DNA from 3 places in the Mesobacillus sp. ABV4_180 genome. Region 2 is predicted to be linked to each of the others. Evidence: riboswitches for the same ligand, from Rfam matches in the RefSeq annotation. Region 2 holds a riboswitch; each other region holds the start of a gene.

Region 1 (8,173 bases), 2.9 Mb from region 2:
CTGAGGCCGGATATGAGCTCAATGACGATATTTGTGATTTCTTTTTCCGATTTAAAATAAAACTTCAGCGTTCCAATCGTTTCATCGCGCAGCTTTAACGGCGCGATGACCGCAGCTCCAAGCGGGCAGTTTTGCTGACGGCAATGGATTGTCTCATCGTTCGCGATCACGAGCTTGCCCATTTTCAGCACATCTCTGGTAATCTGTGTTTGAATCGGACTGCTTGAGCGGTGGTGATCGTCGCCAATTCCGATATGGGCAAGAATACCGGTCTGGTTCGTCATCGCCACGGCGCTTGTCTGTACCTCATTGTGGAGGATCTGGCAGACTGCCCGTGCAGAGTCAGGATTGATCCCTTTACGCAAGTATGCGAGGGTCTGGTCGGCAATCCGAAGTGTTTTCTGCGCCAGCATGGCACCGGCTTTCTCCTCTTCAGAAACAACGTTTTTTATCACCATTAAGAATAATGCTGAACCGAGACCGTTCGCCACGATCATTGGGACTCCGATAATCTCGACAAGCGTCATGGCTTTATCATAAGGCTTCGCCATTAATAGGATGATCAACATTTGGACGGTTTCCGCGATGGCTCCGACCATGAAGGCAGTCGTCAGATTGACGTATTTCTTTTTTTGAAACCTGCCGGCAATAATTCCGGCCACAATGGCGGCAAGACCGCAGGCGAGCGCGGTAAAACCGCCAAGAGTGAAACGATGGAAACCGGCAATGATTCCCGCCCCGATCCCGACTTTATACCCGCCAAGCAATCCGGCGATGACAATGCCAATCACACGAGAGTTGGCGATCGCCTCATCTGAAGCCAGGTCAGCCGCCCAGCGGTTGAACTGGAGTGTATCGGTATTGAAGCTCATGCCCGAATAAGTTCCAATAATCCCGAAAAAACCGAAGAAAACAATCGCCAAATATTGCTGGCGCCGGTTCAGGGAATCATGGTAAATCAAACCCCGGAAAAAGCGGAATCTAGTTAAAATGAATGCAATTGTCACAATGATGCCGAGCCGCTCCAGCATCGTAATCAGTAATTCGAACATAGCCGTACACCTCAGGATGTGTTTGTATCCATTTTAATTGAACGTATGGGGAAAAAAAAGATATTAAGATATGCTTTCAATTTTTGGTATATAATGATAAAAAAATGTCTGGGCGGTGTTGGGATGAATCTAAAACAAGTAATGGCAAAGCTTGAGGAAATGGGTTCGGAGCAAACAAAGCAAACACTGATTCGCCATGGAGCGAGTGAACCATTTTACGGTGTCAGGGTTGGGGATTTAAAAAAACTGGTCAAAACGGTGAAAAAGGATCAGGAACTAGCCTATGCTTTGTACGAAACAGGCAATAGTGATGCAATGTATTTAGCCGGATTGTCCATCAACCCAAAACTGATTTCTAAAAAAACTTTACAGAATTGGGCGGAAAAGGCCTACTGGTATATGCTTGCTGAATATACGGTTGCTGGCGTTGCAGCGGAGAGTCCGTTTGCTCATGAGCTGGCTGTGGAGTGGATGCAGTCCGATAAAGAAATGATTGCGACTTGTGGATGGAGTACATATTCGAATTATGTATCAATTACACCAGATGAGGAATTGGATCTTGAGGAAATCAAAAACTTTTTACATCAAGTTGAAAGCACCATTCATCATGAGAAGAATCGAGTCCGGTATGTGATGAACAGCTTTGTAATCTCCGTAGGTGCTTATTTTGAGGCATTGCACGATGAAGCGAGAGAAGTTGCTGGGAAAATTGGAAAGGTCCATGTCGATGTCGGGCAGACAGCCTGCAAAGTACCGGTCGCTGCTGATTATATCAAGAAAGTCGCTGGCCTGAACAAGGTTGGTGCAAAGCGAAAGACGTGTATATGTTAACTCGAAGCCTGGTTGATGGCAACCAGGCTTCGTTTCATTTATGAATCCTAATTTGAATTGTATTCTTTAATAGATATCAATATTACCACTTGAAACGTCAGCGTTAATCTCATATTTTCCGCTTCCATGCTTTCCGCGAAGGCGGTTATCGGATTCGTCTTTATTTTCAAGCGGGAAATCGCTCGATAGGTCTCCGCTGCTTATTTTTCCGTTCAACGTAAAATCGGCATCATCAGGCAAATCCAGTTCGATTTTGCCTGAACTTACGTTTAGGTTAACGTCATCTGTCAATCGGTCCATCTGGATTTCCAGCTCACCTGAGGATACATCGGCATCAAGTTTTCCCGAGAAATTTTCTACTTCGACGCTTCCGGAGCTGACTTCGAAAATGCCTGAATCAGCAACAATTGAATGCATCTCAACTTCGCCTGATGAACTTTGGTGCTCAAGTGTTTCAACATCGAAATTTTCCAATATGATGCTTCCTGAACCGATATTAAGTGCCAGGTCCCTTAATTTCATAGGTTCATCTGCAGAGGCTCCTTTAAAAACAACCTCACCAGAGCCAAGCTCAATATTCATATCTTTTTCATAGTCTTCAGGAATATAGACAGTCAGTGTAGTCTTATCCATCTCAAACCAGTTAAACCAGAAGAAACCTTTTCGTTTAACCGCAACTTCGATTTCATCGCCATGCCGATCAACTTTAACCGACCCTTTGCCTTTTAATTCGGCACGGATATCATCTCGGTCCTCTGGCACGATCAGCGTCTCGACACTGGAAATATCAATTGAAATATTTTCAGTTTGCTTGCTCACCTTCTCAGCGTCTTCTGTTTTCGAAAGGTTAATTCCGCTGCCGTCGAGCATGTAATTCAACACGATATAAGCACCGGTAATCACCAAAAAGATTATTAAAATTCGTTTAATCATTGTTAAATCTCCTCTCAATCAATTTCTATATACAGAATAAGGCAAATCATTCCTCTCCCCAATGCACCACGGAATTAATTCAGGATACGACTTGAGGCTGATTTTATTCTAGTCGCAGAAAAGCCAGATTCCGTTCGTTGCGGAATCTGGCTTCTTGTTAGTTAATTAAGCTTTCGCTTCAAATAGTTTAGCGATTTCCACGATTGTTTCTACGGATTTGAGCATATTATCCACAGAGATGTATTCGAATCTGCCGTGGAAGTTCTCACCGCCTGTAAATATATTTGGAGTCGGCAGTCCCATATAGCTTAGCTGCGATCCATCAGTTCCTCCGCGAATCGGTTTGACGATTGGTTTGATTCCGAGGTTTTCCATTGCCTCGTAAGCAATGTCGACGATTTCCTTAACAGGCACGATTTTATCCTTCATGTTGTAGTACTGGTCGTTCATTTCAAGTTCAACACGGTATTCACCGTATAGAAGTCGTAGTTCATTGGTGATTTTCTGCATTAAATCCTTTCGCACCTGGAAGCTATCACGGTCAAAGTCGCGAATGATATAGTGCAGCGTTGTTTCCTCTACATCACCATGTATGGAACTGAGGTGAAAGAAGCCCTCATATCCTTCGGTGTGCTCTGGTGCTTCTTCGGCAGGGAGCTTGCTGTTGAACTCCATCGCAATTTTAGCTGAGTTCACCATTTTTCCTTTTGCCGTGCCAGGGTGGACATTCTTGCCTTTGAAAGTCAGCTTTGCACCCGCTGCGTTAAAGCTTTCATACTCAAGCTCACCAAGCGGGCCGCCATCCACGGTATAAGCGAATTTCGCACCGAAAGCCTCAACATCAAACTTATGCGGTCCTCTGCCAATTTCTTCATCCGGCGTAAAAGCAACACGGATTTTTCCATGTTTGATTTCAGGATGGTTGATCAAATAAGCCATCGCCGTCATGATTTCTGCAATTCCAGCCTTGTTATCCGCACCAAGGAGTGTCGTCCCATCAGTCGTAATCAAGGTGTGTCCTTCATATTGAGGAAGCTCTGGGAAATCCGCCGGAGAAAGGATGATATTCAATTCCTTATTCAGGATGATTTGATTGCCATCGAAATTTTCAACCACCTGTGGATTGACATTTTTGCCGGTAAAATCGGTCGCCGTATCCACGTGGGCAAGGAAACCAATCGTTGGCACCTCTTTCTCAGTATTGGCAGGAAGTGTCGCCATCACATAACCATTCTCATCAATCGTCACATCTTCCATGCCAATCATTTTCAGTTCTTCTACAAGCATATTGGCAAGAGTAATCTGGCCATGTGTAGAAGGGCATGTTTCACTATTTTCATTTGATTGTGTGTCTACTTTTACGTATGTGGTAAATCGCTCAATAATCTCGTTTTTCAATTCCCTTCAACTCCCATTCGTATGTATATTTTCATATTAGCATAGAATTTTAAGAAGACCATTTTAAAAAGAATGAAAATTCCAATTTCTGCATCCGGGATGCTGTATAATAAGATTAAAGGAGACAGGGGTATGGGATATTTACTCACGGCAATTGTTCTGTTTGTAGTTTTCTATTCTATTTTTAAAAAAATCCGTTCGGGAAGATTACCGGAAAACCACTACACTCCATTTGACGATCTTGCTGAGGGAAAGGTCGAAAAAGTAAAAGACGAAAAATAAATGGATTTTTATTTTTCACTTTACATATATAAATCTTAAAGCTACGATTAAACTAATTGAATATTCGTTGTACTACTAGGGGTGCCCTGTTGCGGGCTGAGAGAAAAACGCCATGTTTTTTAACCCTTCGGACCTGATCTGGGTAATACCAGCGTAGGAAAGTAGTAAGAGATGTTTTTCTTACATTGCTTTTAAGCCAGGTCCATTTTGTGGATCTGGCTTTTTTATATTCAAAGGAGGTTTTGAGAATGGATAAAAAAGAAATTGCCAGTTTTTTAGAAAGAGTTCGCAGAGAGAAACCGCTTGTTCACAACATTACAAATGTCGTGGTCACTAATTTCACGGCCAATGGCTTGCTGGCACTGGGGGCATCGCCTGTGATGGCTTATGCACATGAAGAAGTTGCCGAAATGGCGAGCATGGCTGGAAGTCTTGTCCTCAACATCGGGACGTTGAAGCCGGATGTGGTTGAAGCAATGGTGATTGCCGGAAAGTCCGCTAATGAGAAGGGAGTTCCCATCATTCTTGACCCAGTTGGTGCAGGAGCGACAGCTTATCGGACCGAAACAGCAAAAACGGTGATGGAAGAATTAGAGATTTCGATTGTCAGGGGGAATGCGTCAGAGATTGCTAATGTTGCCGGTGAACACTGGAGTATCAGGGGTGTTGATGCGGGTGAATCCAGTGGCAATGTATTTGAGCTTGCCATTTCCGCCGCACAAAAGTTGAAGACGGTTGTCGTGTTAACTGGAAAAGACGACATCATTACGGATGGGCAATCAGCCATTGTTGTCCATAATGGGCACCCAATGCTCACGAAAGTGACGGGAACCGGATGCCTGCTTACATCTGTCATTGGTGCTTTTGCTGCTGTTGAAAGAAATTTTCTCAAGGCAGCATCTGCCGCAGTGGCAATATACGGCGCAGCAGCGGAAATGGCCGCTGAGAAATGTGCCGCACAAGGCCCAGGGAGCTTCCAGGCTGAGTTTCTGAACCAGCTGTACCTGATTAATAAAGAAGATCTTAATAGTAAAATTTCAATCAATCTGCAGGAGGTAAATTGAGATGAAAAAGGCTTTGACAATCGCGGGATCTGATAGCGGGGGCGGTGCCGGAATTCAGGCAGACTTAAAAACCTTTCAGGAACTGAATGTGTTTGGGATGTCGGCTTTGACAGCTGTAACTGCCCAAAATACTCTTGGAGTCCAGGCCGTCTTTCCGATGGAAGCAGAAGCTGTCGCCAAACAAATTCAATCAATTGGAGAGGATATGGGGACGGACGCTTTGAAGACAGGGATGCTCTTCAATGCAGAGATCATTGAAGCGGCAGCGGAAAAAATAAAATTATTCAGCTGGGAGAAGGTCGTGGTGGACCCCGTCATGATCGCTAAAGGTGGAGCGCCGTTGCTACAGCAGGCTGCTGTCTCAACGATGAAAAGTCAGTTGCTGCCGCTCTGCCTCGTCATTACCCCGAATATTCCTGAAGCTGAAGTATTGACTGGAATGTCAATCAGAAATCTGGAGGGGAAAAAGGAAGCAGCAAGAAAAATCCATGCCCTGGGAGCGAAAAATGTCATCATAAAAGGCGGTCATGACGAGGACGAGGTTGAATCCGTCGATATCCTTTTTGACGGTACAGGATTTTCATCTTTCTCATCACCGAGGATCCCTACAATGAACACTCATGGAACTGGCTGCACTTTTTCCGCAGCGATTACTGCACAGCTTGCAAAAGGTTTTTCGGTCCATGATGCAGCAGCTGCAGCAAAGGAATTTATCCACGCGGCAATCGCTAATCCGCTCACAATCGGAAATGGCCATGGGCCTACGAACCACTGGGCCTTTAATAGAAAAAGAGAAAGTGAGGCAGAATCATGGCGAGAATCAGTCCCGAACAAATGAAGAGTTTGCTAAAAGTATATTTTATTGCTGGCAGCACGAATTGTTTGAAAGAACCGGGATCAGTGATAGAAGAGGCAGCTAGAGGTGGCATCACTCTTTTTCAGTATCGTGAGAAGGGGGCTGGCTGCCTTGAGGGAAAGGCAAAGCACGAGCTTGGAAAGAGGCTTCAGCGGATTTGCAAGGAAGACGGTATTCCGTTCATCGTGAATGACGATATTGACCTGGCACTTGAGCTCGATGCCGATGGAGTCCATATTGGCCAGGAGGATGAGAATGCATCAGAAGTGCGCAATAAAATAGGCGATAAAATCCTTGGTGTATCTGTCCACAATTTAAAGGAAGCAGAACAAGCCAGGGGAGCGGGAGCAGACTATTTCGGAGTTGGTCCGATTTTTCCCACGACAACCAAGATGGACACCAGGGATGTCCAGGGTACGGCACTGGTCGAGGAGCTGAAAGGTTTTGGAATACCGATTGTCGGCATAGGCGGCATTAATGCAGATAATGCTGCTATAGTGATGGAAGCAGGTGCTGATGGCGTTTCAGTCATTACCGCCATCAGCCATTCAGACAATGTTCAAAGTGCTGCGGCCAAATTAAGAGAAAAAATCTTTTATTAAATGGAGGTTAAAATGAGGAACACACAAAAATTGACCATTACTGCCATGATGATGGCTATTGGTACCTTGACTAGCCATATGTTGTATATTCCACTTGGGATTGTAAAAGTATTTCCGGTGCAGCACTTCATCAATGTACTTTCTGCTGTCCTGCTTGGCCCTTATTACGCAGTTGCCCAGGCTTTTGGCATTTCGCTGCTCAGGAATTTAATGGGAACGGGATCCGTCTTCGCTTTTCCGGGCAGCATGATTGGTGCACTGCTGGCAGCTTACTTTTATAAAAAGACGGAGAAAATGGGTTTTGCATTTGCGGGAGAGGTAGTTGGTACAGGAATTATAGGAGCAATTGCCTGTTATCCAATCGCCGTGCTGTTTTTAGGCAAGGATGCAGCTTTGTTTGGCCTGGTGCCGGCATTTCTTGCAAGTTCAATTGCAGGTGCGGCAATAGGTTTCATACTTTTGAAGGCATTCATGAAGAGTTCGGCAGGCAGTCTGGAGATCAGCAGCAGGCAGTAACATGGAAATGATTTCATCCTGTTCTCTAAAGCTGGAAATAAGAGGTGTCCTCCTATATGATTATAAATAGAATCATATATACCAGCTGAAAAGGGTGACATTTTTGAGCATAGAGAACAAGCTTGGATTGGTAGTGGACGTGGAGACAACCGGATTGGGTCCGGATTCAGATGAAATAATAGAACTGGCAGTGAAGCTGTTTTCTTTCCGTGAAGAAACAGGGGAGATTATCGATATCCTGGATGAGGACTCCTACTTGAGGGAGCCGCTTTCGAAGTCGGCCCAGAGCAATTATGACAGGGCGTACCGAATTCATGGGATATCGTATGAAATGGTCCGCGGAAAAACATTTTACGATGAAAAGATCCTTGATTATTTCAATCGTACCGATGCGATTTTCGCACATAATGCCTCGTTCGACAGAAGCTTTCTGTTCAGGATGTATCCTGAGGTCAATGAGATGAAATGGTATTGCACAATGAAAAATGTAAAATGGAAAAACCACGGTTTCCCAAACAGCAAGCTGCTGACGTTGCTGCAGGCTCATAATATCTCGAAATTCCAGACACACAGGGCCATGGATGACATTACATATTTGACCGAACTGCTGAAACAGCAAAATCCAGAAGGTGACTTTTA
Region 2 (8,173 bases):
GCGATTCCTTTCACGGTCGGAGGCGGGATCAACACCCTGGATGATATGAAAAAATTGCTCCGCTCTGGTGCAGACAAGGTGTCATTGAATACTGCCGCAGTCAACAATCCGCTATTAATTGCGGAAGGTTCCGCATTCTTCGGTGCCCAGTGCATCGTCGTAGCGATTGATGCAAAATACGACTCTGATCTAGGCTCATGGAGGGTTTTCACCCATGGCGGCCGCACGCCAACCGACTGGGAAGTCATCGCATGGGCAAAAGAAGCCGTCCGACTTGGAGCAGGGGAAATCCTGCTGACGAGCATGGACAGCGACGGCGAGAAAAAAGGCTTCGATCTTTCCCTGACACGTGCTGTGAGTGAGGCGGTAACAGTACCGGTCATTGCATCAGGCGGTGCCGGAAACTCTGATCATTTCGTCGATGCTTTTATTGAAGGAAAAGCAGATGCCGCACTGGCAGCTTCCATTTTCCATTACCGCGAAACTTCGGTAAAAGAGGTAAAATCCTATCTCCGCGAAAAAGGAGTGACTGTACGATGAATATAGATAAATTAAAATTTGATGCAAATGGGTTGATTCCTGTTGTCGTCCAGGATTCTGCGACGAGGGAAGTTTTGACTGTAGCATATATGAACAAAGAATCTCTGGAAAAGTCGCTTGAAACCCGCGAAACCTGGTTCTACAGCCGTTCCCGCCAGGAGCTGTGGCATAAAGGAGCGACGAGCGGCAATACCCAGAAAATCGTCGAGATTAAATATGATTGCGACGGTGACGCTTTAGTCGTGCTCGTCGAACCTGCTGGTCCGGCGTGCCACACGGGTTCTGTCAGCTGCTTCTCTGAAAACCTGCTGGATGCGTCCGCAGCTGAGGGTACATCATTAGCTGATTTTGCCGTCATGCTCGAGTTGGAAAAAACAATCCGAGTGCGAGAGCAGGAAATGCCAGAAGGCGCCTACACAACGTACCTTTTTGAAAAAGGCGTCGACAAGATCTTGAAAAAAGTAGGCGAAGAAGCCGCCGAAGTCATCATCGCAGCCAAGAATCGCGACCAGGAAGAACTCAAGTGGGAAGCAGCCGACCTGCTTTATCATCTTATGGTTCTCCTGCAGGAACAAAAACTGCCGCTTAAAGAAGTACTAGTTGTATTAAATAAAAGGAAGAAACCCGGCGCAGAAGAATGAATCGCGCTGGGTTTCTTCTGCTTTTAACCACCTCTAGGAAAAGAAGTTTTTTGACGGAGAGTAGGAACGTCCTTTATTCGTGCCGATAAAATATAAGTCCATGGTTGATAAAAGTCGTTTTGCAGTAGAAGAAGATTTAAGCTTCATAAATTCGCGGAATTGCTTGCTGGTAATTGATGGACCATAAATGAGGAAATAATCTCTCAATGCCTGGATATGGGCATCGGCTGATTTGTATCCGCAGCTTTTGCAAGTCCATTTCCCCTGGTGGTAGTCCAATCCGAATACATCACAGTTTGGACATTGTACACCTTGAACCATTTTATCGAATGGCAGGTTCATTGTTTTTGGGTTAGGAATTAATGATTCATGCGCCTTTATTAAATGTCTGGAGATTTTTTTTATGTCATTTTTAGAAAGGATGGATTTTGTATGCTTTTGATAGAATGAAGGGATTTTAAATGCAATATTCGAAGACCTGAACACTCTGTTTCTGACTTCTCGATCATTTGTGGGATTTTTAATGAAGGCTTGCGGATTGCTGATCGCAACAAGGTATTCAATAGGAGGCGAGTTAATGTGATGTTTTCCAAGAAATGCTTTTAATTGGGATGCCTGGATTTTTGTTTGGAGAATCGGATCAGAAAAAACTTCTTCTATATCATTGTGGATTCGGAGGAGTTGGTTGAATTCGGGAAGGAAAATCAGTGTTCCTGCATAATTTTTGGAATCAATAATGAGGAGATAAAAAGGGGTAATGATTAGGGTATCAATTTGGAAGTGGGTACCGTTGATGGGGATTCTTAAATCGTGCAAAATCAACATTTCCGAGTGGTCGATTTGGGCTAAAAAGTAATCCAGTGTCTTTTCGCCTTTGTAACCGGCTCGTTTTCGATAAAGTTTCTTTTCTAGTTCTGCTTTTTGATGATCTTGATGAGGGTAACGCCTCACTATTGCTTCGAGAATCAATAATTCTTTCGGATATTCTCTATATTTCCCGATCAAATGCCATCACTCCTTGAAATTTTTACTGTATCTATTCGCCTCGTTATTGCAAAATACCTTCTATTTGTTCCATGCATTGATTTTATTGGCGAAATCTAAAATATATCGACCACATTTTGCATTATATCAGCGGATTTTTAAATATATCGACCACATTTTAAGATATATCGACCACTTTCCCCAATATATCGACCACTTTCCCCAATATATCGACCAACCCATGAAAACCCAACTACCTCCTTTAGCTAAAACCCCATGCCTGCCACTCATCCAATCTCCCAATCTCCACCCCGCCACTACATTTTCAAATCCACACCTTCTCGAATACTCTGTCCGTATGTTATACTACATTAGTTAAAGTTGCTTCGATAAAACACTATATGTGTATTTATATACAAATCAAGGTTCCGAGACTAACTAATAAAAGGTTTCACAATTTTTTTTACGGAGGATCACATGGGAAAAGACTCTAAAGCAAGGAAACAAAAAGGCCTATTGCTGTCATTTGTTCCTACAGGTGAATACTACTTCACCAAAGGGGTCAAGGCTTTCCACAGGCGGGATTTGAAGAAGGCTGAAAAGTATTTCCAGCGCGCAATGCAGCTTGAACCCGGCGAGCCGATGATCGTTTGCCAGCTGGCAATCGTGCAGTCGGAGTTGGGGGAATACCAGCAGTCTAACCGTCTTTTGCACTTGGTCCTCGAAGAACTTGATGAAAACATGGCGGAGAGCCATTATTTCTTAGCGAATAACTATGCTCATATGGGATTATTTCGGGATGCTTTCAGGCATGCGAACTTATACTTGGAATTGAATGAAGACGGGGAGTTTGCTGAAGATGCGAACGACCTTCTTGAGCTTCTGACGCTTGAGGCGGAAGAAATGGATGAGGATTATTACGAAGAGGATGACTTGATCATCAAGCAGGAGGAAGCAAGAAATCACCTCGAATCCGGTGAGTTTCCGAAGGCGATTGAGATTTTCCAGGAAGTCATCGAAGAGTATCCAGAATACTGGTCGGCTTACAATAATCTCGCGCTGGCTTATTTTTACCTTGGTGAGACGGTTAAGGCTCGTGACATCCTGAATGATGTATTCGAGCAGAACCCAGGCAATCTGCACGCATTGTGCAATGCCCTTGTTTTTGCGCATTACCAGGGTCACGATAAGGAAGGCCAGGATTTAAAGGACTCCTTAGAAAAAATACATCCAATCCATGTTGAGCATCAGTTCAAGCTTGGCGCAACCTTTGCGCTTGTCGGCGAATACGAACTGGCTTACAGATGGCTGAAGAAGCTGCAAAAATCAGGCTTTGAAGGCGACGGAGCATTCTATTACTGGCTGGCTCACGCGTCTTATTTTACCGGCAGGGAAAATACAGCACGTTTAGTGTGGAAAAAGGTACTCGAGTTCAGTCCGGAAAAAGAAGGCATGGAACCTTGGGCTGATCAACCAGGCGTGAAGTTCGAAACCCAGGTATCTGCCATCCTGAACCAGCTGAACAGTGATTATCCGGAAGAGCGTCTATTTGCCCTTTTCCTTACATCTGTGTCCGCAAAAAAGAAAGAAATACTCGAAGCGGATAAATCCACAGATAAAATGACGGAAATGGAAAAATCGTATCTTTCCTACCTGGCATCAGGCAAGTTGAACAGCAGGAAAGAGGAGGTCAAAGGCGCGCATGAAACGGCTAAGCTCCTGTACGACCACCACCGGCCAATCAGCAAAAATGAAGCTGGCGTCTACATTATGTGGTTTTCAGTATTCGAGCAGGCAGCGAAAGCAGGCTATGACTTCAAAAACAAGAAAGCATGGGCTGCGGCAGTTGACTATCTCTGGGATAAGCTAAGAAATATCAAGACATCCAAACAGGCAGTCGCGAAAAAATACGGATTGTCTGTCTCCACGCTATCCAAATATATTAATTTGGCAAACGAGTTCCTTCAGGAAGAAGACAGCATGTAAAATAAAGGCTAGCCCATCTGATTGGCAGAAGGGCTGGCCTTTTTTTGTACTTCGACAATAACTCTATTTCTCTTGTGACCTGTACGCTTTATTCCCCTGGCATGAAAATTTCCCAGCTTACCTTACGAGGGCTTTGTAATCGTTGATTTCCCACCCTTCAAGCGTGTAGGCCATTTCCCAGAATTGCAGCTCGTAATGGCTGCTAATCAAAAAATGCTGTTTCATTTTTTCTCTTTCATTTTCCGATGAGCTCTCTGCCAGTTTATCCAAAAGATTGAGCTGCTCTTTCACAAGATCGCCAAACCAGTCGCTTCCATAGGCCGAGATCCATTCCTGGTAGATCGTGGTTTCTGGCGTTGCATTCTTAAGCTTTTCTCCAATCTCATAGTAAATCCAGTAGCAAGGCAGAATGGCGGCAATGATTTCACCAAGACTTCCTGATGCGGCCACCCGGTAAAGGTGGGAGGTATATGCATAGGCTGTCGGTGCGGGTTCAAAGCTTTGCAACTCTTCCTTTGTGACCCCAAGCTGTCCTATAAATTTCTCGTGTAAGCCAAGCTCAGCCTGATATGTACCCTGGGCATGGGCAGCCATTCTGGATGTTGTAGCCAAATCCTCCGCGCGTGAAGCAGCAATCGACTGGATACGAGCGAAGTGGGAAAGGTAATAAGAATCCTGCAAGACATAATAATGAAAGCTTTCAAGTGATAATGTTCCATCGGCGATTCCCTGTACGAAAGGGTGGTTGAAATTTGCCTCCCAAATCTTGTTTGCTTCTTGACGAATGATCTGTGTAAAACTGGACATGAAAAAACCTCCTTAGATTTCAGCATCCTCAGGTTGAAGGATACTTTTTTCCAATAAAAAAACCACTTTCTGCAGGCAGAAAGTGGTCGTATTGGCAGCAAGTAAAATCGATAAGCTCCAGATACTCCACTTCCCTACGCTGGTATGATCCAGATCAGGTTCAAAGGGTCTTAAAGTTTCACTTTAATCTCAGCCTTAGCAAAAGGCTCCCCTAGCAGATTTGCATTATAAGTGTTTATTTGTAAATCATCATAACATCCTGCGTATTTATGTCAATATTTTAAACAGATCCTGTCCATCAAACCATTTTTGGCAAATAAGTGAACACGATCATTTTTCAAGCATATTTTTGGACTATATGCTTCCTGTTTTATAGGATATGTTTAGGCAGGAAATACTATTTTCGAATGAAAACCGAAAATGATTGCGGATTATGATATTCAAAGGAGTTGTACACCATGTCAGAAGAGAAAATTTATGACGTCATTATCATCGGTGCGGGTCCGGCAGGGATGACGGCAGCTGTTTATACATCACGTGCGAACTTGTCGACGCTGATGCTTGAGCGCGGCGTACCGGGCGGACAGATGGCTAATACAGAGGAAGTTGAAAACTACCCTGGCTTCGACCACATCCTGGGACCGGAACTTTCGACCAAGATGTTCGACCACGCAAAAAAATTCGGTGCGGAATATGCTTACGGTGATGTAAAGGAAGTCATCGACGGCAAAGAATATAAAACGATCAAGGCTGGAAACAAAGAATATAAAGCACGCTCGATCATCATCTCTGCAGGTGCTGAGTACAAGAAGCTTGGCGTTCCTGGCGAACAGGAGCTCGGGGGCCGCGGCGTTTCTTACTGTGCAGTTTGTGACGGTGCATTCTTTAAAGGAAAAGAACTTGTGGTAGTCGGCGGCGGAGACTCTGCGGTTGAAGAGGGTGTATATCTGACCCGTTTCGCTTCAAAAGTGACGATCGTTCACCGACGCGATGAGCTTCGCGCGCAAAAAATCCTTCAAGACCGTGCATTTGCCAATGACAAGATTGATTTCATCTGGAACCATACTGTCAAGCAAATCAATGGGGACGGAAAGGTTGGCAGCGTGACACTTGTTTCCACACAAGATGGCGAAGAAAAAGAATTCGCGGCTGACGGTGTTTTCATTTATATTGGAATGGTTCCGCTGACGAAGCCGTTCGAAGGCCTTGGAATCACAAACGGCAACGGCTACATCGAAACGAACGAGCAAATGGAAACGAAAGTTCCGGGCATCTTCGCAGCTGGTGATATTCGTGAAAAAACACTTCGACAAATTGTTACAGCAACGGGTGATGGCAGTATCGCAGCCCAGAACGCACAGCATTATGTCGAAGAGCTCGTTGAAGAATTAAAAGCAAACGCATAATTTTTATGGACTGCTGAATCTGTCAGAAATTAATTGGTAAAAACAGCATGTCTCGGCATAAATTAACAAAACGTAATTAGATATTAATTCTTCTGTAACAGTAGTGAAACAATCATGGGGTATTATAGAAGTAGAAATTGACCCCCTTTTAAAAATATAATCCTTTGACGGCACAGGTTATCCTGTGCTTCTTTTTTTACATAAAAGTGAAACAGGCTGCTTCCAGGGATTATAACACCTCTCCTAGTCGACCATACTTCTAATTGACAATCCTTAACAAAAATATCATCTTTGTATTCATTGTGGCGAAAATCTAAAAATAGTATAATGGAAAGAATAAAAGTTCGGCGTATGATCAATGGCTGTTTTCGCATTGAGCACTGCTTTTATATTAGCTTACAGCGTTTTCATCAAAAGCAGTTATAGCAAAATGTCCAGCTTCAGTGTCTAAAACATGAAGGTATGTGATTGGGCACGTATGTATATTTGAAGAGGTGGAATCGATGCAGCGCGTGACGAATTGTGTTTTGGTAAAAGATAAAAAAATTTTACTGCTGCAAAAGCCGCGCCGCAATTGGTGGGTGGCTCCGGGCGGGAAAATGGAACCAGGAGAAACCGTGAAGGATTCCTGTGTCAGGGAATTCCGCGAAGAAACGGGCATATACTTGAGAAACCCGCAGATTAAAGGGATTTTCACGTTTGTCATCAAAGAAGACGATCAAGTGGTGTCCGAGTGGATGATGTTCACTTTTTACGCTACTGCAGCGGATGGAATCAACCTTGATGAATCGGAGGAAGGAACGATATCCTGGCATGACCTCGATACCATCAAAGATCTTCCGATGGCTGCAGGCGATTATCATATCCTGGATTATATGGTCCATGGACAGGGTATTATCTACGGAACCTTTACTTATACACCGGATTTTGAGCTGATCAACTACAGGCTCGATCCTAATTGATATCGTATTAAACTTCATTTTCAGGGGGAAAGAGAAATGAGTACCGGTTCAACTACTGATACCCAGCTCGTGATTATTACAGGGATGTCTGGCGCTGGAAAGACCGTCGCGATCCAGAGTTTTGAGGATTTAGGATTTTTCTGCGTGGATAATCTGCCGCCAACATTGCTGCCGAAATTCCTTGAGCTAATGAAGGAATCAGGCAATAAAATGAATAAAGTCGCACTTGGCATGGATTTGCGCGGCCGTGAGTTTTTTGACTCGCTGTTTAAAGCGCTTGATGATTTGGCTGAAACTTCATGGGTTGCACCGCAGGTATTGTTTCTTGACGCTGATGATTCAACGCTTGTGCGCCGTTATAAAGAAACAAGGCGTTCACACCCGCTGGCTCCATCCGGACTTCCGCTTGAAGGCATTCAGCTTGAGCGCGAGCTTCTGGAAGAGCTGAAGGGCAGAGCACAAATCATCTATAAAACAACTGACATGAAACCGAAGGAGCTTCGTGAGAAAATCCTTGAGGAGTTTTCAGTCAATAAAAAGACCATTTTCACCGTAAATGTGATGTCTTTCGGATTCAAGCATGGAATTCCGATCGATGCTGATTTAGTTTTCGATGTGCGCTTTTTGCCGAATCCGCACTATATTGATCATATGCGTCCAAAAACAGGTCTTGATGAAGATGTGTCGACATATGTTTTGAAATGGAACGAAACGACCAAGTTCCTTGAAAAGGTGACGGACCTTTTGAGCTTCATGCTTCCGCATTACAAGCGAGAAGGCAAGGCCCAACTGATCATCGCCATCGGCTGCACAGGCGGACAGCATCGCTCTGTTGCACTTGCTGAAC
Region 3 (8,173 bases), 2.7 Mb from region 2:
GCCAAGCGCGAGACCTAAATTGCGGTCATTCTTCGGATCCAGTTCAATGCCGAAGTTCTTAACAGATTCCATCCCTTTGACTATCCCGATTTCATTTAGCAGCCATACAGCCGGTACATTCAACGAATCTCTTAAAGCCTCATACATTGGCACTTCGCCTTTGTATTTACCATTATAGTTTTCAGGCTTATAATCTTTGAAATCCAATTCCTCATCCTTAAGCAAGTCCGTTACATTCCAGCCTTCCTCAAGCGACGGTGCAAAAACGGCCAGCGGTTTCATTGTTGAACCCGGTTGTGCTGTTAAATGGGTTGCACGGTTGTATCCTCTGAATACATGTTCACCACGGCCTCCAACAAGGGCCCGAATGCCACCTGTTTTCGGATCGACCAGCACGGCACCGCTTTGGACGATTTGTTGATCTGTACCCTTAGGGAAGATCTCGTCTTTTGCATACGTAGCTTCAACTGCGGATTGCATCGTCACATCAAGTTCCGTATAAATTTCCAGGCCGCCAGTCAAAATTTCCTCCTGCGTCAAACCGTATTTCTTGATTGCTTCATCAATGACATGATCTACGTAATATGGATAACGGCCGCGTAAAGGATCTGCCCCATTTTCATTGAGCGCAATCTTCTCCTCCACAGCCTTTTGGTATTCGTCTTCCTTAATGAATTCATGAGTCTTCATCATCTGCAGGACGACATCTCTTCTTTCTTTTGCCTCTTCATAATTCTTGTAAGGATCAAGAGAAGATGGAGCTTTTATCAAACCTGCCAGCAGGGCAGCTTCACTGACGGTAAGGTCCTTAACATCTTTTCCGAAGTAGCCCATTGCTGCCCGCTTGATTCCCCAGGAACCATTTCCGAAATAAATGCGGTTCAAATACATTTGCAGAATTTCATCTTTGGAATATTGCTTTTCAATTTCCCTCGCTAGGAAAAATTCTTCTAGTTTTCGTTTATATGTTTTCTCTGTGGACAACAGGGCATTTTTCGTCAATTGCTGTGTAATTGTACTTCCGCCCTCGACAATGCTTCCCGCCTTGACATTTTGGACAAATGCCCTTGAAATCCCGACAAGATCCACACCGTCGTGCTCATAGAATCGGTGATCCTCGATAGCGATAACAGCATGCTTTACATGGTCCGGGACCTCTTCTATTTTAATGCCTTCATTTTTCAGTGCCGAAATTTTACTGGCAACTTCCCCATTAGCATCGTAAATGACCGTTGACTGAGCCAGGTCATCATTTAATTCGCTGATGTCAGCCCCCTCTGAATAAACATGAAAAAAGCTTAAAAAGGCCAAAACAGCTGTGGATACGGACAAGACCATCACCTGGTTCATATGCAGTCTTTTCCATCCTCTTAGAAATCGTGTAATTATTGAATTTTTGCTCACTGAGCACCCCAACCTTTTAAAAATAGTTTAGAAATATGACACTTTCTTTTACCCATTTTTAATAAGGTTTAACACATATTGCCTAATAACAAGGAAAAAAGACATGAATATATGGAAAAGGGGTATAAAAAGAGAAAGATGTTTTAATCATGGAGGTTGGTCAATATGTCAGGGATTAACAAAATGGTACTCGCATACGATGATTCAAATGGAGCAAAAAAAGCATTGCAATTAGCTAAGGAATTGGCAAAAAACCTTGATGGAGTTCAGTTATTTGTAGGACATGTATTTGAAGAGAAAGTCCGAACTGAGAAAATGGAATCAGCCGGACGTCCTGTTGAACCATTGCCAATCAATAACTTTCCAGCAGATGGAATCCAGGTACCCCCTCTGGCGATGGAGCAAGGTGCCCTTGATAAATCTGAACATGCGATCATTACAAATAGTTCGGAACAAGCCTTCAACAACGCAAAGGCGGAGCTGGAAGCTGTTAATATTGACACCCATTTTTCCATACTTGAGGGAAACCCAGCAGATACCATTTGTGAATACGCAAATGAAGTAAATGCGGATTTGATCATCATTGGCCAATCCGGTAATGAGGGAATCAAGCGTAAACTGCTCGGCGGAGTCAGTCAAAAGGTAGCGAATAAGGCTAACTGCCACGTTTTGATAGCCAAATAAACACATTAAAGCCGGGTCGCTAAAACCCGGCTTTAATAAATGCTCATTCTCTTTTCAGTACATCGATCAAAATAAAAACCTCTGGACCTATTAAACTAACTATTCCTTGCTTCTGCAGCCAGTTCATCAAGGCGCTCCATTGTTTCTTTTTCCTCAAAGCTGCTGAAAATCCGGAAATCATCAACATCTAAAATCCTGTAATGCTGACTGAGTATGTTTTGTTGCAGCACAAAGCCGCCTGAACGAGCAATTTCCCTCCACCATACTTTACCGCCAAGTGTTTTTTCCTTTCGGTAATCCGATCCCTCGTGGGCAATCGTCTCCAATACTTCAAGAGGCTCATTACCGAATAAGAATTGTATCGTTTCTGATTCCCTGAACAATGCGCAGATGGTTACGACAGTTGCCCAGCCTGCCTGCGCGCGGCCTTTCTCAATCTGGACAAGCGTTTTTTTGGAAATACCTATGATATCCGCCATTTTATCCTGTGTATAACCCACTTCTGCCCTGAGCATTCTTACTTTATCCGAAACCCTGACGATGATTTCATCCCTTGTCATCCGCTTCATTCCCTTACGTTCTTTTAGTGTAATTTTACACTCTTTTCTTTAGAATTCAAAATACTTTTTACTTTTTAGCTAAAAGTTCTATTTTACAAGTAAGAATTACTGCAGAAAAAAGGAATGCAGCGGACTGCATTCCTTTTAGCTCTATTTCAGTTTTTTCCTCTGATCCATGCTGCAATTGCTTGAGCAGGTGCTCTGGATGGAGCAGGATGCACATTTTCCTTCCTTTGATTTTTTGATGAACCGGTAGAAGGACCATGCTGCATATCCGAAAATAATTCCGCCGATTAGAATGTTCGCTAACATAACTTCATCCTCCTTCCCAGATCAGCTAAGACCAAAAAGCTTGCCTCCCTGATAAATGGCTAAAGACAAAAGATAAGCGATCACTAGAGCATATCCTATTGAAAAGGCTGTCCAGCGTTTAGAGCCCGTTTCCTTGTAAATGGTAGCTGTTGTCGCAAGGCATGGGATATAAAGCAGGATGAAAACCATGAAACTGTATGCTGACAGCGGAGTGTAATGAGATGCCATCAATCCTTGCAAGCTTGCTTCATCAGGTACAAAATAAATGATATTCATTGTGGAAATAATGGCCTCTTTCGCCAGGAATCCTGTAAAAAGAGAGGCGCTTGCCTGCCAGGTGCCGAAGCCTATAGGTGCTAATAATGGTGCAATAATACCTCCAAGCCCAGCTAGGTAACTGTCATCCATGCTTACATTCAAACCTTCCGGGCCGGCATAGGCGAGCAGCCAGATCAGGACCGAGCCAGCAAATATAAATGTACCCGCTTTTTTTACGAATCCTTTTCCTTTATCCCACGTGCTCCTCCACAGCGCTCTCGCTTGAGGCAACCTGTAAGGTGGCAGCTCAATTACAAAGAGGGATGTTTCTCCCTTTAATAAGGTTTTTGAGAATACCTTTGCTAGAATGAGCGCGACCACGATTCCGAGCACATACAAACTTAAAACGATAAGAGCTTTATGCTGCAAGAAAAAAGCTCCGACAAATAAAGCATAGACCGGCAGACGGGCTGAACATGACATTAAGGGAGTCAGCAGGATTGTCATCAGTCTCTCCTTTGGTGTTTCGATGGTCCTTGCAGCCATGATGCCTGGCACATTGCAGCCAAAACCTATCATCATTGGGATGAATGCCTTTCCATTCAATCCTACTGATTCCATCAGGCGGTCCATTACGAGAGCGACCCTTGCCATATATCCAGAGTCTTCCAGCAGTGATATGAAGAAAAATAAAATGAAGATCTGCGGGACAAAAAAGAGCACTCCGCCAACTCCGGCAATGATTCCATCAAGAACCAAATCTTTTATAAATGGAGATGTGCCTGCAGATGAAAGCGCAGCAGTAATCCCTGAAGTTATCGGACCAGATAAAAACGAATCCAATATGTCAGATAACGGAAAGCCCAGCCAGTCAAAGGTGAGCATGAACATGATGTACATCAGGAATAGAAAGAGCGGGATACCTATGAATTGATTCGTGACGATCCTATCTACCTTTTCGGTCAAAGGCACTTTTTCACCTTCCATCCTGGTGGCAGATACTGCAACAATCCTCTCTGCTACTTCGCTGCGTTTCTGGTGGATTACCCGGTCTAGCATTTGAGTTTCTCCTGTTTGCTGTGCATGGGATGCAGAAACACTCAGAATCAATGCTTCGATTTCTTCTGGAGGCAGATATTTTTCAAGATAGCTTTTTACATAGGGATTCCCCTCGAACAACTGGAGAGCCAGCCAGCGTGCAGGTTGTTCTGTACGTCCATCCAACATGGTGCCTAGCTTCAGGATGCCCTCTTCAATCGCATTTCCGTAGTATACAAGATTGTTCTTTCTCTTTCCGCTAAAATCGCCTGTTACCATCTCCGCAAGCTCTGTGCAGCCTTTACCGGATCTTGCAACCACCGGAGCAACCCCAACTCCCAGCGCTGCGGCAAGCTTTTCAATATCGATTTGAAGTCCCCTGTTTTTTGCTACGTCAATCATATTTAAACCAATTATGACAGGAGCACCATATTCTAATAGTTGCAAGGTAAGATGAAGGTTTCTCCTTAGCTGGGATGCGTCGAGGATGTTTAGTAATTTTTCAAAGTGTTCATTAAGGAAGAAGTTCGTGACGACACCTTCATCCTTTGAGAGTGGATTAAGAGTATAAACACCAGGAAGGTCAATCAGCTGGCCTTTTCCATTCTTGAACTGCCCGATTTTTTTCTCGACTGTGACGCCGCTCCAGTTGCCTACATATTCATAGGATCCTGTTAAATTATTAAACAATGAAGTTTTACCCGTATTGGGATTACCGATGATCGCAATATTCATCATAACCGCTCCACTTCGATTCTTAGTGCTTCTTTGCGGCGGATCCCGATGCACTGTCCGCAGGATTCAACCATCACAGGACCACCGAATGGCAGGATGCATTTCACACATACTTCAGAACCCTCAGCGATACCCAAATCGAGCAATCTCCTCCTGACAAATTTATCAGCACCTGCAATATTCATGATCCGGCCTTTTTCACCAGTCTTTAATTTTCCCAGCATAGCCATCACCTTTTTTATTTCATAATATTTGTGAAAAAGTAGAAACTTTCTAAATGAGAATGATTCTCTTTATTAAAACAATAATTCCTTACTTTTACTGTGATTTAAGTCACAGAACACCCTTGATTTACATCCACTTAGTGCAAAATCCATACAATTGACATATTTTTAAAAATTGCGCAGGTATAGAATGCAAAAAAAAGAAGAGCCAGTGAGCTCTCCTCGTTTTCTTCCTAGATTGTTTTTTTGCTTACAGGAGTGGATTTAACCATTCTGTAAGGGGCGTAACCAATGACAAGAATGATAATAATTGCGCTTAAAATCATACTTGGAAGCATGTAGGTGCCGTTGTAGATGATCGAATAAAGCCATGCTGGCTGTCCTTCTGGCGCCCATACTCCAAAGAAAATCCAGCCAGAAAAGAAGTGAGCGACGAACCGCAGCATGCTGCCGATCAATGTTCCGGCTAAAACCAGCCCCATCCATTTTTTCTTATAGCCATTTTGGATGCTCCCTTTTATTTGTCCAGCAAAAATGCCAGCCAGCCCAAGAACCGAAAAGGCTACGAGGTAATCGATGATTCCCTGTACTGGATGATAAATTTGCGAGAAGCCAAGGATGAACTGCAAAAGTCCAAGCAGAAGGCCCGTCAAGGCTCCTCCCTTTACTCCCCATCGGAATGCCATAATGAATACAGGTACCATCGCAATCGATACTGAACCGCCCTGCGGCCAGATCCTTGAAAATAAAAATCCTGAAAACAAGTCCAACAAATAAGCCAGAGCGGAAAATACCGCAACTTCCACTAAAAACAACGTCTGCTTTTGCTTCATTTCTATTCCTCCTTCTTTTCAGAATGAGGTCCGTTTTCAACACGCCTTTTCTGCTTCAGAAACAAAAAAAGCAATCTGGGATCGATGCAGGATTCCCGAGATTGCTTTCCTATCGCATCCACATTCCTACGCTAGCATTAACTAACAGGTTCAAAGGGTAAGAACTCGTCCGCTCACTCTCAGCTGCACTTGGCAGCTCCCCTTGTGGTTATTATTTAATTTCTACACTATGAATATACTATTTCTTTTTAAGAATAACAAGCACAAATCTTTTCAGCCCCAAAAGTGGCAATAGTGTCGATTCCCGATTGGCACATCTTAAAAAAATGCGACTTTTGTCATATTTTTAGCTATTCGACTGCTTTCACCGCATCTTCTTAATATTCGACAAAGGGATTTCTCCATTTCCCTCGAATCCTTATACGGAATAGAATAACTGGGGGACTTAATAAAATGCTGCCAATTACGGAGAACCGATTGCTTAGCTTCCTGACTAGTGAAAAAGAAAACCTTATTGCCGACTGGAATGAAAATATATTAGTATCCGAAGATGACCCGTATAAAGAAAAAGTAAGCAAGAACGCCGAAGAAATGTACGCTATCATTCTTTCTGTTTTTTCAAAGTCAAATGAAGAACTGGAGGAACATCTGCAAAAGCTTGCATTCATGGTGGGAGACGAACGGGTGAGGGCGGAAATTAATATTGGCGACTTTGTTTATAATGTTAACTCTGGACGCTCTATCGTTTACAGGCACTTGCATAAATTAAACATGGAGTGGAAAGACCTGCAGGATACGATTGACCGGATTAATTACTGCTTTGACACTTTCCTGTACTACGCTGTTTCTTATTATAATGAACAAAAAAATAAGATTATCGAGGAAAAAAATCAGTTCATCGATTCAACCCATAAGGACAGATTGACATTGCTGGGGCAAATGACTTCAAGCTTCATCCATGAATTCCGCAATCCATTGACCTCCATCCAGGGCTTTATCCAGCTCCTGAGATCGGAACATGAGGATATGAAGTATCTTGACATCATTTCAAGTGAATTGGAACAGCTGAATTTCCGAATATCACAGTTTTTGCTCCTGTCCAAAAAGGAACTCATCGGAAAAGAAAAAGACCTATTCTCATTGAATAAAATGATAGATGAAGTCTTGAATTTCCTGTACCCAAGCATCCTCGACACGAATGTGAGGATTATCAAGGATGTAGCGGATGATATGGACCTGTACGGCTACTCAGACGAAATCCGCCAGGTTCTCATCAATATCATCTTTAATGCAATCGATGTCCTAAGCCAGTATCGCGCCGATCCAAAGATTGAAATTAAAGGATTTTTCGTGAATGACACCCATATAAAAATCGAGATTTCAAACAATGGCCCTGTCATACCAGACCATCTGCTAAAGACGATCTTCGAGCCATTCGTCACCACAAAAACGCTCGGAACCGGACTTGGTTTGTTTGTCTGCAGGGAAATCATCGAAAAGCATAAAGGGATTCTTGCCTGTTCATCGGAACCTGAAAAAACGTCTTTTATTATGCTGCTGCCTCTTACGGGAAATGAGAGTTAGTTCATTTTTTGATCTTCAAATTAATATTGGGCTTGACCGGCCACATAACAAAGACCCAGCTTACCAACAGCTGGGTCTTTTTTGTTTTATTCGGAATACTCCAGTGAACGGTTGTTCGCCACACTTTTGACTTTCGTTTTTTCTGTTCTTACAATATGCTTTTTCTCGGACTCAGCAACGATGACAGCACATGCTGCATCGCCGGTAATATTGACCGCTGTTCGGGCCATATCCAGTAGACGATCGATACCGAGGATTAAGCCGATACCTTCAACTGGAAGCCCGACTGATTGAAGCACCATCGCAAGCATGATCAAGCCGACTCCCGGAACACCTGCGGTCCCAATGCTCGCCAGCACGGCCGTTAATACAACCGTTAATAGCTCACTCATCGAAAGGTCCACACCATATACCTGTGCGATAAAAATGGTCGCAACCCCTTGCATGATTGCTGTCCCATCCATATTGATCGTTGCGCCAAGCGGCTGGACAAAGCTGCTCACTGATTCAGGAACGCGCAGATTCTTTTGTGCGGTTTCCA

The links. A riboswitch is a leader RNA that binds a small molecule or an ion and turns the genes downstream of it on or off. The one in region 2 is predicted to bind thiamine pyrophosphate.
Region 1: another riboswitch for thiamine pyrophosphate. It lies ahead of thiM (hydroxyethylthiazole kinase); the one in region 2 lies ahead of tenA (thiaminase II).
Region 3: another riboswitch for thiamine pyrophosphate. It lies ahead of thiT (energy-coupled thiamine transporter ThiT); the one in region 2 lies ahead of tenA (thiaminase II).

The regions. Positions count from the first base shown of each region.
Region 1 is NZ_JBSWTJ010000001.1:3,758,192-3,766,364, reverse strand. Features, by position in the region: gene ACXAEA_RS19215 (LytS/YhcK type 5TM receptor domain-containing protein) at 1-1,052, opposite strand, end outside; gene ACXAEA_RS19210 (DNA alkylation repair protein) at 1,176-1,883, shown strand; gene liaG (LiaG family protein) at 1,950-2,816, opposite strand; gene pepT (peptidase T) at 2,982-4,214, opposite strand; gene ACXAEA_RS19195 (hypothetical protein) at 4,347-4,496, shown strand; TPP riboswitch at 4,564-4,673, shown strand; gene thiM (hydroxyethylthiazole kinase) at 4,745-5,560, shown strand; gene thiD (bifunctional hydroxymethylpyrimidine kinase/phosphomethylpyrimidine kinase) at 5,562-6,398, shown strand; gene thiE (thiamine phosphate synthase) at 6,371-7,018, shown strand; gene thiW (energy coupling factor transporter S component ThiW) at 7,031-7,534, shown strand; gene ACXAEA_RS19170 (exonuclease domain-containing protein) at 7,638-8,173, shown strand, end outside.
Region 2 is NZ_JBSWTJ010000001.1:825,636-833,808, forward strand. Features, by position in the region: gene hisF (imidazole glycerol phosphate synthase subunit HisF) at 1-540, shown strand, start outside; gene hisIE (bifunctional phosphoribosyl-AMP cyclohydrolase/phosphoribosyl-ATP diphosphatase HisIE) at 537-1,181, shown strand; gene ACXAEA_RS04050 (nuclease-related domain-containing protein) at 1,215-2,186, opposite strand; gene ACXAEA_RS04055 (tetratricopeptide repeat protein) at 2,643-4,151, shown strand; gene tenA (thiaminase II) at 4,269-4,958, opposite strand; TPP riboswitch at 5,073-5,181, opposite strand; gene trxB (thioredoxin-disulfide reductase) at 5,417-6,364, shown strand; gene ACXAEA_RS04070 (NUDIX hydrolase) at 6,868-7,326, shown strand; gene rapZ (RNase adapter RapZ) at 7,363-8,173, shown strand, end outside.
Region 3 is NZ_JBSWTJ010000001.1:3,564,918-3,573,090, forward strand. Features, by position in the region: gene ACXAEA_RS18230 (transglycosylase domain-containing protein) at 1-1,350, opposite strand, end outside; gene ACXAEA_RS18235 (universal stress protein) at 1,570-2,088, shown strand; gene ACXAEA_RS18240 (helix-turn-helix transcriptional regulator) at 2,184-2,648, opposite strand; gene ACXAEA_RS18245 (FeoB-associated Cys-rich membrane protein) at 2,799-2,960, opposite strand; gene feoB (ferrous iron transport protein B) at 2,982-4,994, opposite strand; gene ACXAEA_RS18255 (FeoA family protein) at 4,991-5,215, opposite strand; gene thiT (energy-coupled thiamine transporter ThiT) at 5,449-6,048, opposite strand; TPP riboswitch at 6,155-6,261, opposite strand; gene ACXAEA_RS18265 (histidine kinase N-terminal domain-containing protein) at 6,502-7,632, shown strand; gene ACXAEA_RS18270 (dicarboxylate/amino acid:cation symporter) at 7,719-8,173, opposite strand, start outside.